4 regions of the Pantoea sp. E956-1 genome follow, and region 4 is predicted to be linked to each of the others. Evidence: predicted binding sites of a transcription regulator. Region 4 holds the regulator's gene; each other region holds the start of a gene.
What was found. Region 4 encodes PurR, which represses purine synthesis genes. Its sites were predicted from a motif close to CANGCAAACGTTTGCNTG; they were not measured.

Region 1 (2,192 bases), on a different contig from region 4:
AGTCCACGCCCCATCACGACCTGCTCGCGTCCCTGCTCATCCTGAACCATCACCACGTTGTTATTAAGAATTTTGGCGATTTTCATCGGAACCCCAGAAACAAAAAAACCTGACATCCGGCAGAGGCCAGAAATCAGGTTTTGCCTGCCTAAGCAGTAACAATCCAGTTCGGGCACTCTATCAGTTTTCGTCGTGACCTCAATCTGTCAGGGCAAAAAGCGTGACAGCGATCGAAATCCTCTTATTAACTTAAAAAGTGACCACCGTGTTGAGGTCAGTCACCCAGGCATCCTGCGTGTGGGTGATACCCGCTGGACGAAGCCAGTACGGAAGCCCGGGTTGCAGTTCCGGTCAGGAAAAGGGGATTGACGCCCAGTGGAATGAAAACTCACGGTTTGGGAGGAAGATGGTCATGCGAGGAAGGTCGTCTGAAAAATCGACTAATGGACTGCAGTATCTGCTCAATGCCATTTAGCAATTGAAAACATACCGCTTAAACGCTTTTGTCACTGTACACAATGTATTGATTTATCGAACGAAAAATTCTTAACGTGTGAAATAGTTCAACTGAGCGTCAGGCTCCGTTATGCAGGGTAAAAGAATGGAAGGAAGGCTATCAGTAAAGATAGTTAGCAGGAGAACAGCTTGAACCGTTATTCAGAAACAGCAACGCCGGAAGGTTCGCTTCCGGCGTTGGGGCAATTACGCGGCTTTAACGGCGCGTACTTTCTTTGCAGCAGGCTCTTCTGACTGCTCAGCGGTGCCATCGTCTGATACCGCTTCTGGCTGAGAGACGGCTGCTGCCGTTTCCGGCAGCTTGCTGGTGCGCAGAATATGCTGAACCGCATCTTTCTGCTCGGCAATCAGCAGGCCCAGCGTTTCCGCCTGAGATTCTTCCATTGCAGGTTGATGCTGTAACAGCCAGTCGGTGAAGGCTTCGGCCATATCGAGCATTTTGTCGTAGGCATCGGCCTCTTTCTTATTGGCAAACGTCATCTTCTCTTCACCCTTTCTGACTACTACAAATTTTGTTTCAACAGCCATCTTTTCGCCCTCAGGTACTGTGTATACATACAGTATATCATGCCGGTCATGCTTTGCCAGCAGAGAATAGAGTTTATCGGTTGTGCACGGGCTAACCTTATCCTGGCACAGACTTTTTTCATTTTTCCTGACGCATTCTCTGCCGCGAGGTCGGGCGACTACACCAGAAGCTCTTCAAGAAACATCGCCAGCGCCTTGCGCGGATCGTCCTCTTCCGAGACGATCACCTCGATCCCCCACTGCCCCAGCACCTCTTTGGCTACCGGATTATTGCGGTTGGTGAACAGGTACGATTTTGGCCGTGCGGTTGCCAGCCCGGTGCGGCCCCACATCTTGGTCAGACGGTAAAACAGCAGGCGAATATTGAAATCACTGATGCTGTAGCCAACAAAGAGTACTGAGTTGCCCATCACATCGTGAGTCAGTTTGATGTCGAGGGGCGAATCAAAATAGAGGCGTTCAAAATAGCTGCTCTCATCGAGCACGATTGAGGTGTCATCATCGAAATCACCGTGCAGTTTGATGATGTGACGCTTGTCTTCGGTAAGCGAGACCAGGTCCGCGGCGTTGGCCACTTTATAGTAGGGTACGCCGTGCGCTTCATGCGCCGCTTCCAGCCAGCGATCGTAATTGGTGGTGTAGATACGCGAGAAGTTTCCCTGGGTAATCATGGTATGAATTTCAGAAGAGCGGACATCAATATCGGGGCGATGCCATTCGCGATCCATCCAGCTGCGCAGCGGGCCAAGCGAGCCTTTTTTCTGTTTGTAATACTCCGCCAGCGACAGGTGCGTGCCATAGGTATTGAAGATCTTTGGATCGTAACCCAGCTCATTAGCAAGATGCGCAATCAGTTCATGCCACTCGGGCAGGCCAAAATTGCGCGAAATACCGGCACCGGCAAACAGAATCAGTTTGCCGGAATCATAGGCGCGTTTGAGTTCAGGTTTCATGCCATGCCCCGCGAGGTTTTTAAAAAGGTGGCGAAGCGATCCAGCGCGATGCGCCGCATCGAGATCTCATTCTTGAGTTCGCCCATCTCTGCAAACGTCTGCTCATAGCCTTCGGGAATAAAGACGCAGTCCCACTGAAAGCCGCGCGTTCCGGCAGGTTTCGCGGCGATGGTGCCGCGCAGTTCACCCGAAAAC
Region 2 (2,192 bases), on a different contig from region 4:
AGCTGACGCAGATCCTGCGGTTTGGCACGACCAGCGAGTCAGAGATGCTGGCGCTGAGCGCCGCTGCAGAACAGGGTGCCACCCATCCGCTGGCCAGCGCTATCGTGGCGGCCGCGCAGGCGCGTGATCTGGTGATTCCTGACGCGCAGGATCAGCAGGTGCAGGCGGGACGCGGCATCAGCGCGAAAGTCGCTGGCCAGCAGATTCAGCTGCTGACGCCCGGCCATGCGCCCGGTCTGACGCCGCAGCAAAATGCGCAGATAGCGCAACAGGAAGCTGAAGGTGAAACTCTGGTGGTGCTGATGCGCGATGGCGAAGCGCTGGGTGCGCTGGCTCTGCGCGATCAGCTGCGCGACGATGCCGTCGAGGCGTTAAAGGCGCTGAAAAAGCTGGGTATTGAGAGCCTGATGCTCACCGGCGACAATCCGCGCGCTGCGGCGACCATAGCCCGCCAGCTGGATATTGATTATCGCGCCAGTCTGCTGCCCGCCGATAAAGTCGCGGCGATCCGTGAACTGAGTCAGCAACAGCCGCTGGCGATGGTCGGGGATGGCATTAACGACGCACCAGCAATGAAAGCGGCAACGCTGGGCATTGCGATGGGCAGCGGCACCGATGTGGCGCTGGAAGCGGCCGATGCTGCCCTGACGCGTAATCAGCTCAGCAATCTGGCTCCGATGATTGCGCTGGCACGCTGGACTCGGCGCATCATCCGTCAGAATATCGGTATTGCGCTGGGGCTGAAGGCGATTTTCCTGGTTACAACCCTGCTGGGTCTGACCGGACTCTGGCTGGCGGTGCTGGCGGATTCGGGTGCGACCGCGCTGGTCACCGCCAACGCGCTGAGGTTACTGCGTCGCCGCGCCTGAGCAGGCGGCTACTGATCAGAAGAGTGAGGTTAACGGCGGCCTGTACGGCTGTCGTTAACCCGCCATGCCTTTGCGGATCAGAAACTGATAGGGCAGCGTGTCGGTTTGCTGCGCCAGCAAGCCATGTTCCATAAAGCGGCAGAAGCCGGGAATATCGCGCGTGGTGGCCGGATCATCGGCGATGATCAGCAACGTCTCGCCATCCTGCAGGCTGCGTACGGTTTTGCGCACCATCATCACCGGCTCCGGGCAACGCAGGCCACGGGCATCCAGCTGATGGTCGGCAGAGGAAAAAGCATCGCTCATAATCAACTCGGTTCAGGTAAGGGGCGCTCATTCTAGCGCGTGCTGGCGGTGAAGCAAGGCGATAACGATTGCGCTAAAATTAACCATTGCATAAAAAGCACAACGCGGTAAGATGCCGCCGTTTTTTGCTCATAAAACTGCCAGGCGCTGCCCGAACGGCGTCCCGCAATGGGTTCCCTCACCCCAACATTAAAAAGGTTGAATATGCTCGCATTTTCTTCACGTCAGCGTATGCATGCGCTTTTCTGGTTATCGCTGTTTCACCTGCTGGTGATCACTTCAAGTAACTATCTGGTTCAGTTGCCCATTTCAGTGTTTGGCTTCCACACCACCTGGGGTGCATTCAGCTTCCCGTTTATCTTCCTGGCGACCGATCTCACCGTGCGTATTTTTGGCGCACCGCTGGCCCGACGCATTATTCTGGCCGTAATGATCCCGGCGCTGTTTATCTCTTACAGTGTCTCGGCGCTGTTCTATCAGGGTGAATGGCAGGGCTGGCAGGCACTGGAAGTGATGAATCTGTTTGTTGCCCGTATCGCCTGCGCCAGCTTTATGGCTTATGCGCTGGGTCAGATCCTCGACGTTCATGTCTTCAACCGTCTGCGTCGCTTGCCACAGTGGTGGATTGCGCCGGGCTGCGCTATGTTCCTGGGGAATATCAGCGATACGCTGGCCTTCTTCTTTATCGCCTTCTATAAAAGCCCCGATGCGTTTATGGCTCAGCACTGGGTTGAGATTGCCCTGGTGGATTACAGCTTCAAAGTGCTGATCTGCATGGTCTTCTTCCTGCCCGCCTACGGCGTGCTGCTCAACGCGGCGCTGAAGCGTCTGGCTGAACGCCAGACCGCCCGTCAGGTAAATTTCGGCTAAGAGTTTGTTCCATCAGGCGTAATGGGTGCAGGCAGTCTGGACACGGACAGTGCGCAATAACCGGAACGTACAGGGAGTACGTGTGGATGACTCGCTGTGCTCGCCCCTTCAGGGCCGTCCTGTCGGGCGTACAGGTTGCTAAAGCAG
Region 3 (2,192 bases), on a different contig from region 4:
CGCTGACTGCCGGGAACAGCCCCAGCACAATCAGCATCAGCGCGACAACAAAGCCCACGTAGCGGCTGGCAACACCGGTCAACTGGATTACGCCATTGTTCTGACCGAAGCAGGAGTTCGGGAAAGTATTAAACAGCGCGGAGACAAAGGAGTTGAGGCCATTCGCCAGCACGCCGCCTTTCAGGCGTTTCATATAGAGAGGGCCGCTGACCGGCTGCTCCGACACATCCGAGGTGGCGGTGATATCGCCGATCGTCTCCAGAGAGGTCACCATAAACACCAGCATCAGCGGAATGAGCAGATTCCAGTCGAAGCCCAGCCCGTAATAGAGCGGGGTCGGCACCACGATCAGCGGCTGATCGGTGGGGATGCCGGCGGCAGGCAGCATGCCCATCGCCCAGGCCAGCAGATAGCCCACGGCCATGGCAATGACCAGGGAGGCAACGCGCAGGTAGGGATTCTTCTGCCGGTTAAGTAGCACGATCACCAGCAGCACAGCCCCTGCCAGCATCAGATTTTTCGGCGCACCAAAAGTATGGTCGTTAATTGCGCTGAAACCGCCGCCAATGGAGGTCAGCCCCACCTGAATCAGCGACAGGCCGATAATCATCACCACGATACCGGAAACCAGCGGCGTAATGATCCGGCGCGCCAGGTGCAATACGCGTGACAGCACCATTTCGGTACAGGAGGCGACCATCAGCGTGCCAAACAGCGCCGCCATCATGGTGGGCACGTCAGCGCCGCCATTTTTTAGCGCCATGCCGCCCATAATCAAGGGCGTAACGAAGTTGAAGCTGGTGCCCTGAATCGACAGCAGGCCCGAACCCACCGGTCCCCATGTTTTGATTTGCAGCAGTGATGCCACACCCGATGCAAACAGCGACATGCTGATCACGTGCCGGGTATCCTCTGCGGGCAGCCCTAACGCCTGACAAATCAGAATCGCGGGGGTAATGACCGCGACAAACATCGCCAGCAGATGCTGACCGGCGGCAAACAGCGTTTGCGGCAGAGGAGGACGATCCTCAAGACGATAAATCAGTTCGCTTTGCGTGGCGGAAGGCTGTTCTGGCTGCGGATTAGTGGACATCTTCTGTTCTTCCCAAAAAATAATGTGGCGATTGTAATCATCCGCAGGCTAAAAGCAATCGTTTGCCCGGCGTGGTTCAAAATGCCGAATCAGGTGGGGTTCGTTCAGACGTTGGTATAACGGGTGTTCTCTGGCAGCCAGCGTTCAATCAATGCGCTGGCCTGCTCGGGATAGTGCTGGTGGATGTGGCGCGCCACACGCTGAACTTCGGGCACCATCGCCGCATCGCGCAGCAGATCGGCCACTTTAAATTCGGCGTTGCCGGTCTGTCGCGTGCCCAGCAATTCACCCGGCCCGCGAATCTCCAGATCGAACTGGGCAATAACAAATCCGTCATTGCTGTCGCGCAGCACCTGCAAACGCTTTTGTGCCGTCTTGCTCAGCGGCGCTTTGTAGAGCAGCACACAGTGCGATGCCACGGCGCCACGGCCCACACGGCCCCGCAGCTGATGCAGCTGCGCCAGTCCTAACCGCTCCGGGTTTTCGATAATCATCAGGCTGGCATTCGGCACGTCTACGCCGACCTCAATTACGGTCGTCGCCACCAGCAGCTGCAGTTCATTCGCTTTAAACGCCTGCATTACCGCCTGTTTTTCCGCTGGCTTCATCCGGCCATGCACCAGTCCGATATTTAAGTCGGGCAGCGCGGTTTTCAGGGATTCCCAGCTGGCTTCTGCCGCCTGCGCTTCCAGCAGTTCTGACTCTTCAATTAGCGTGCAAACCCAGTAGGCCTGACGCCCTTCGCGGCAGGCATGCTCAACCCGCGCCACAATCTCATCACGTCGGGTATCGGGTATAGCCACCGTGGTCACCGGTGTACGTCCCGGCGGCAGCTCATCAATGGTTGAGGTATCGAGATCGGCATACGCGGTCATCGCGAGGGTGCGCGGAATTGGTGTGGCGGTCATGATCAGCTGATGCGGATGGAAGCCCTGCTCCTCACCTTTCTCCCACAGCGCCAGTCGCTGGTGGACGCCGAATCGATGCTGCTCATCAATAATGACCAGTGCCAGACCGTTGAACTGCACCTGCTCCTGAAACAGAGCGTGTGTGCCCACCACCATTGCCACCTGACCGCTGGCTATCGCTTCCTGCTGTG
Region 4 (2,192 bases):
ATCAGTGCGTTAGGGGAAGATTACTGGCAGCGCCACTATATTGGTGCCCGTCGGGTGATGACGCCGAAAACCATACGCTGAGCAGCAGAACAAACAAAAAGAGAGCCGGGATATGCCCGGCTTTTTTTATTAGTGCAAAATGGCGGTAAAACTAAAAGCCACAATCATCAGCAGACAGCCCGTGGTGGTCATTAATGCCAGTTTAAGATCGGTACTCATTGCTTGCTCCTTAGACACACAATTAGTGGGGATATCGCATTTTCCCACAGGGCCCGGTAAAAATCTCGTTTTATCCGTTCAGCCTTGTTAGAATCCCGCCTTTGTTGCGCAACGCGCGCAACCCTGATTCCGTTTGCGCACGTTTTCAGGCGTTTTTATTCCGCCAGCGGCCTGTTTACTGGCCAGGAAAGCTGCTTTTTTACGGAAAAAACCCTGAGCAGACGCAAACGTTTAACACTACGCTTATCATAGAGTTAGATAAGCACTGGAGTCCGATTTTCATGGCAACAATTAAAGATGTGGCAAAACGCGCTGGCGTCTCGACAACCACCGTTTCGCACGTCATCAATAAAACCCGCTTTGTGGCTGAAGAGACGCGCAACGCGGTCTGGCAGGCGATTAAGGAACTGCACTACTCGCCAAGCGCCGTAGCGCGCAGCCTGAAAGTGAACCACACCAAGACGCTGGGCCTGCTTGCCACCTCCAGCGAAGCGCCCTATTTCGCTGAAATTATCGAAGCGGTCGAAAATCATTGTTTCGATAAAGGCTATACGCTGATTCTGGGTAATGCGCATAACGATCTGCAAAAACAGCGCGCCTATCTCAGCATGATGGCGCAGAAACGCGTCGATGGGCTGCTGGTGATGTGCTCTGAATACCCGGACGACCTGCTGCAGATGCTGGAAGAGAACCGCAATATTCCGATGGTGGTGATGGACTGGGGCGAGTCGCGCGCTGACTTCACCGATACGGTACTGGATAATGCTTTCCAGGGCGGCTATCTGGCAGGACGCTATCTGATTGAACGCGGACACCGGGATATTGGTGCAATCCCCGGACAGATGGAGCGTAACACCGGTGGCGGACGTCATGCCGGTTTCCTGAAAGCGATGGAAGAAGCGGGTATTCAGCCGCGCGCCGAGTGGATTGTGCAGGGTGACTTTGAGCCGGAGTCGGGCTATCAGGCGATGCAGCAGATCCTGTCGCAGAAGCAGCGTCCGACGGCAGTATTCTGTGGAGGAGACATCATGGCGATGGGCGCGATTTGCGCTGCCGATGAAATGGGTTTGCGCGTCCCGCAGGATATTTCGGTGATCGGCTATGACAATGTGCGCAACGCCCGCTATTTCGCACCGGCACTGACCACCGTGCATCAGCCTAAAGCCCAGCTGGGTGAGAAAGCACTGGAAATGCTGCTGGACCGCATTACCAGTAAACGCGAAGTGTCACAAACGATTGAGGTCCATCCCACGCTGATTGAGCGCCGTTCCGTGGCAGATGGCCCGTTCCGCGACTATCGCCGTTAATGCTCGCTTAACCACTCCTGATTAAGTGTTTGCGCATCACCCAGATAGCTGAGCAACCAGCCTGTCGCCGGTGATGCGCGATCCTCTGCCCAGCTGACGCAGCACGGGCTGTCCGGAAACGCCACCGGCAGCGTCAGTTCAACCAGCTCGCCACTGTCGAGCAGTGGCCTGGCCAGATGACCCGGCACCATCGCCACACACAATCCCGCCTGCACGCACTCGAGCCCGGTTTGCCATTCCGGCACCACCAGCCTGCGCTGGTTATCCAGCGTCCATGTCATACGACGCGGCAGCGCGCGTGACGTATCTTCCAGCACCAGCGACGGCCAGCTACGCAGCGTATCGTCATCTATCTGGCTCGCCTGCGTCAGTGGATGATGGGGAGCGACAACGCAGCGCCAGTTAAGCGTGCCCATATCCCGAAAAGCAAAACGTCCACCCACCGGTATCGCCTGAGTGGCACCAATCGCCACTTCGACCCGGCCATCGGCCAGCGCATCCCAGACACCGTTAAAGACTTCATAGCTGATGATCAGCTCCATATCGGGAAAGTGGCGATAGAAATCTTTGACCAGTTGCCGGGTGCGCTGAGGTTTGGCTATACGGTCAACGGCAATGCTTAGCTGGCCGCGCCAGCCGTTAGCCAGCTGCTGACACTGTCGCCGG

Region 1: a site for PurR is predicted at 1,132-1,149, ahead of AC0T7J_RS11255 (YebG family protein). Genes of this name have one in related genera too.
Region 2: a site for PurR is predicted at 1,338-1,355, ahead of AC0T7J_RS15835 (7-cyano-7-deazaguanine/7-aminomethyl-7-deazaguanine transporter). Genes of this name have one in related genera too.
Region 3: a site for PurR is predicted at 1,145-1,162, ahead of AC0T7J_RS24480 (nucleobase:cation symporter-2 family protein). Genes of this name have one in related genera too.

Annotation. Positions count from the first base shown of each region.
Region 1 covers NZ_CEUYZP010000003.1:136,333-138,524, reverse strand. Annotated here, with positions in the region: gene licT (BglG family transcription antiterminator LicT) at 1-86, opposite strand, end outside; gene AC0T7J_RS11255 (YebG family protein) at 703-1,044, opposite strand; gene AC0T7J_RS11250 (SIR2 family protein) at 1,203-1,997, opposite strand; gene AC0T7J_RS11245 (non-canonical purine NTP pyrophosphatase) at 1,994-2,192, opposite strand, start outside.
Region 2 covers NZ_CEUYZP010000006.1:115,343-117,534, reverse strand. Annotated here, with positions in the region: gene AC0T7J_RS15845 (zinc/cadmium/mercury/lead-transporting ATPase) at 1-869, shown strand, start outside; gene tusA (sulfurtransferase TusA) at 924-1,175, opposite strand; gene AC0T7J_RS15835 (7-cyano-7-deazaguanine/7-aminomethyl-7-deazaguanine transporter) at 1,380-2,045, shown strand.
Region 3 covers NZ_CEUYZP010000016.1:94,530-96,721, reverse strand. Annotated here, with positions in the region: gene AC0T7J_RS24480 (nucleobase:cation symporter-2 family protein) at 1-1,093, opposite strand, end outside; gene recG (ATP-dependent DNA helicase RecG) at 1,198-2,192, opposite strand, start outside.
Region 4 covers NZ_CEUYZP010000001.1:158,803-160,994, reverse strand. Annotated here, with positions in the region: gene AC0T7J_RS00790 (C40 family peptidase) at 1-81, shown strand, start outside; gene cydH (cytochrome bd-I oxidase subunit CydH) at 130-219, opposite strand; gene purR (HTH-type transcriptional repressor PurR) at 501-1,526, shown strand; gene punR (DNA-binding transcriptional activator PunR) at 1,523-2,192, opposite strand, start outside.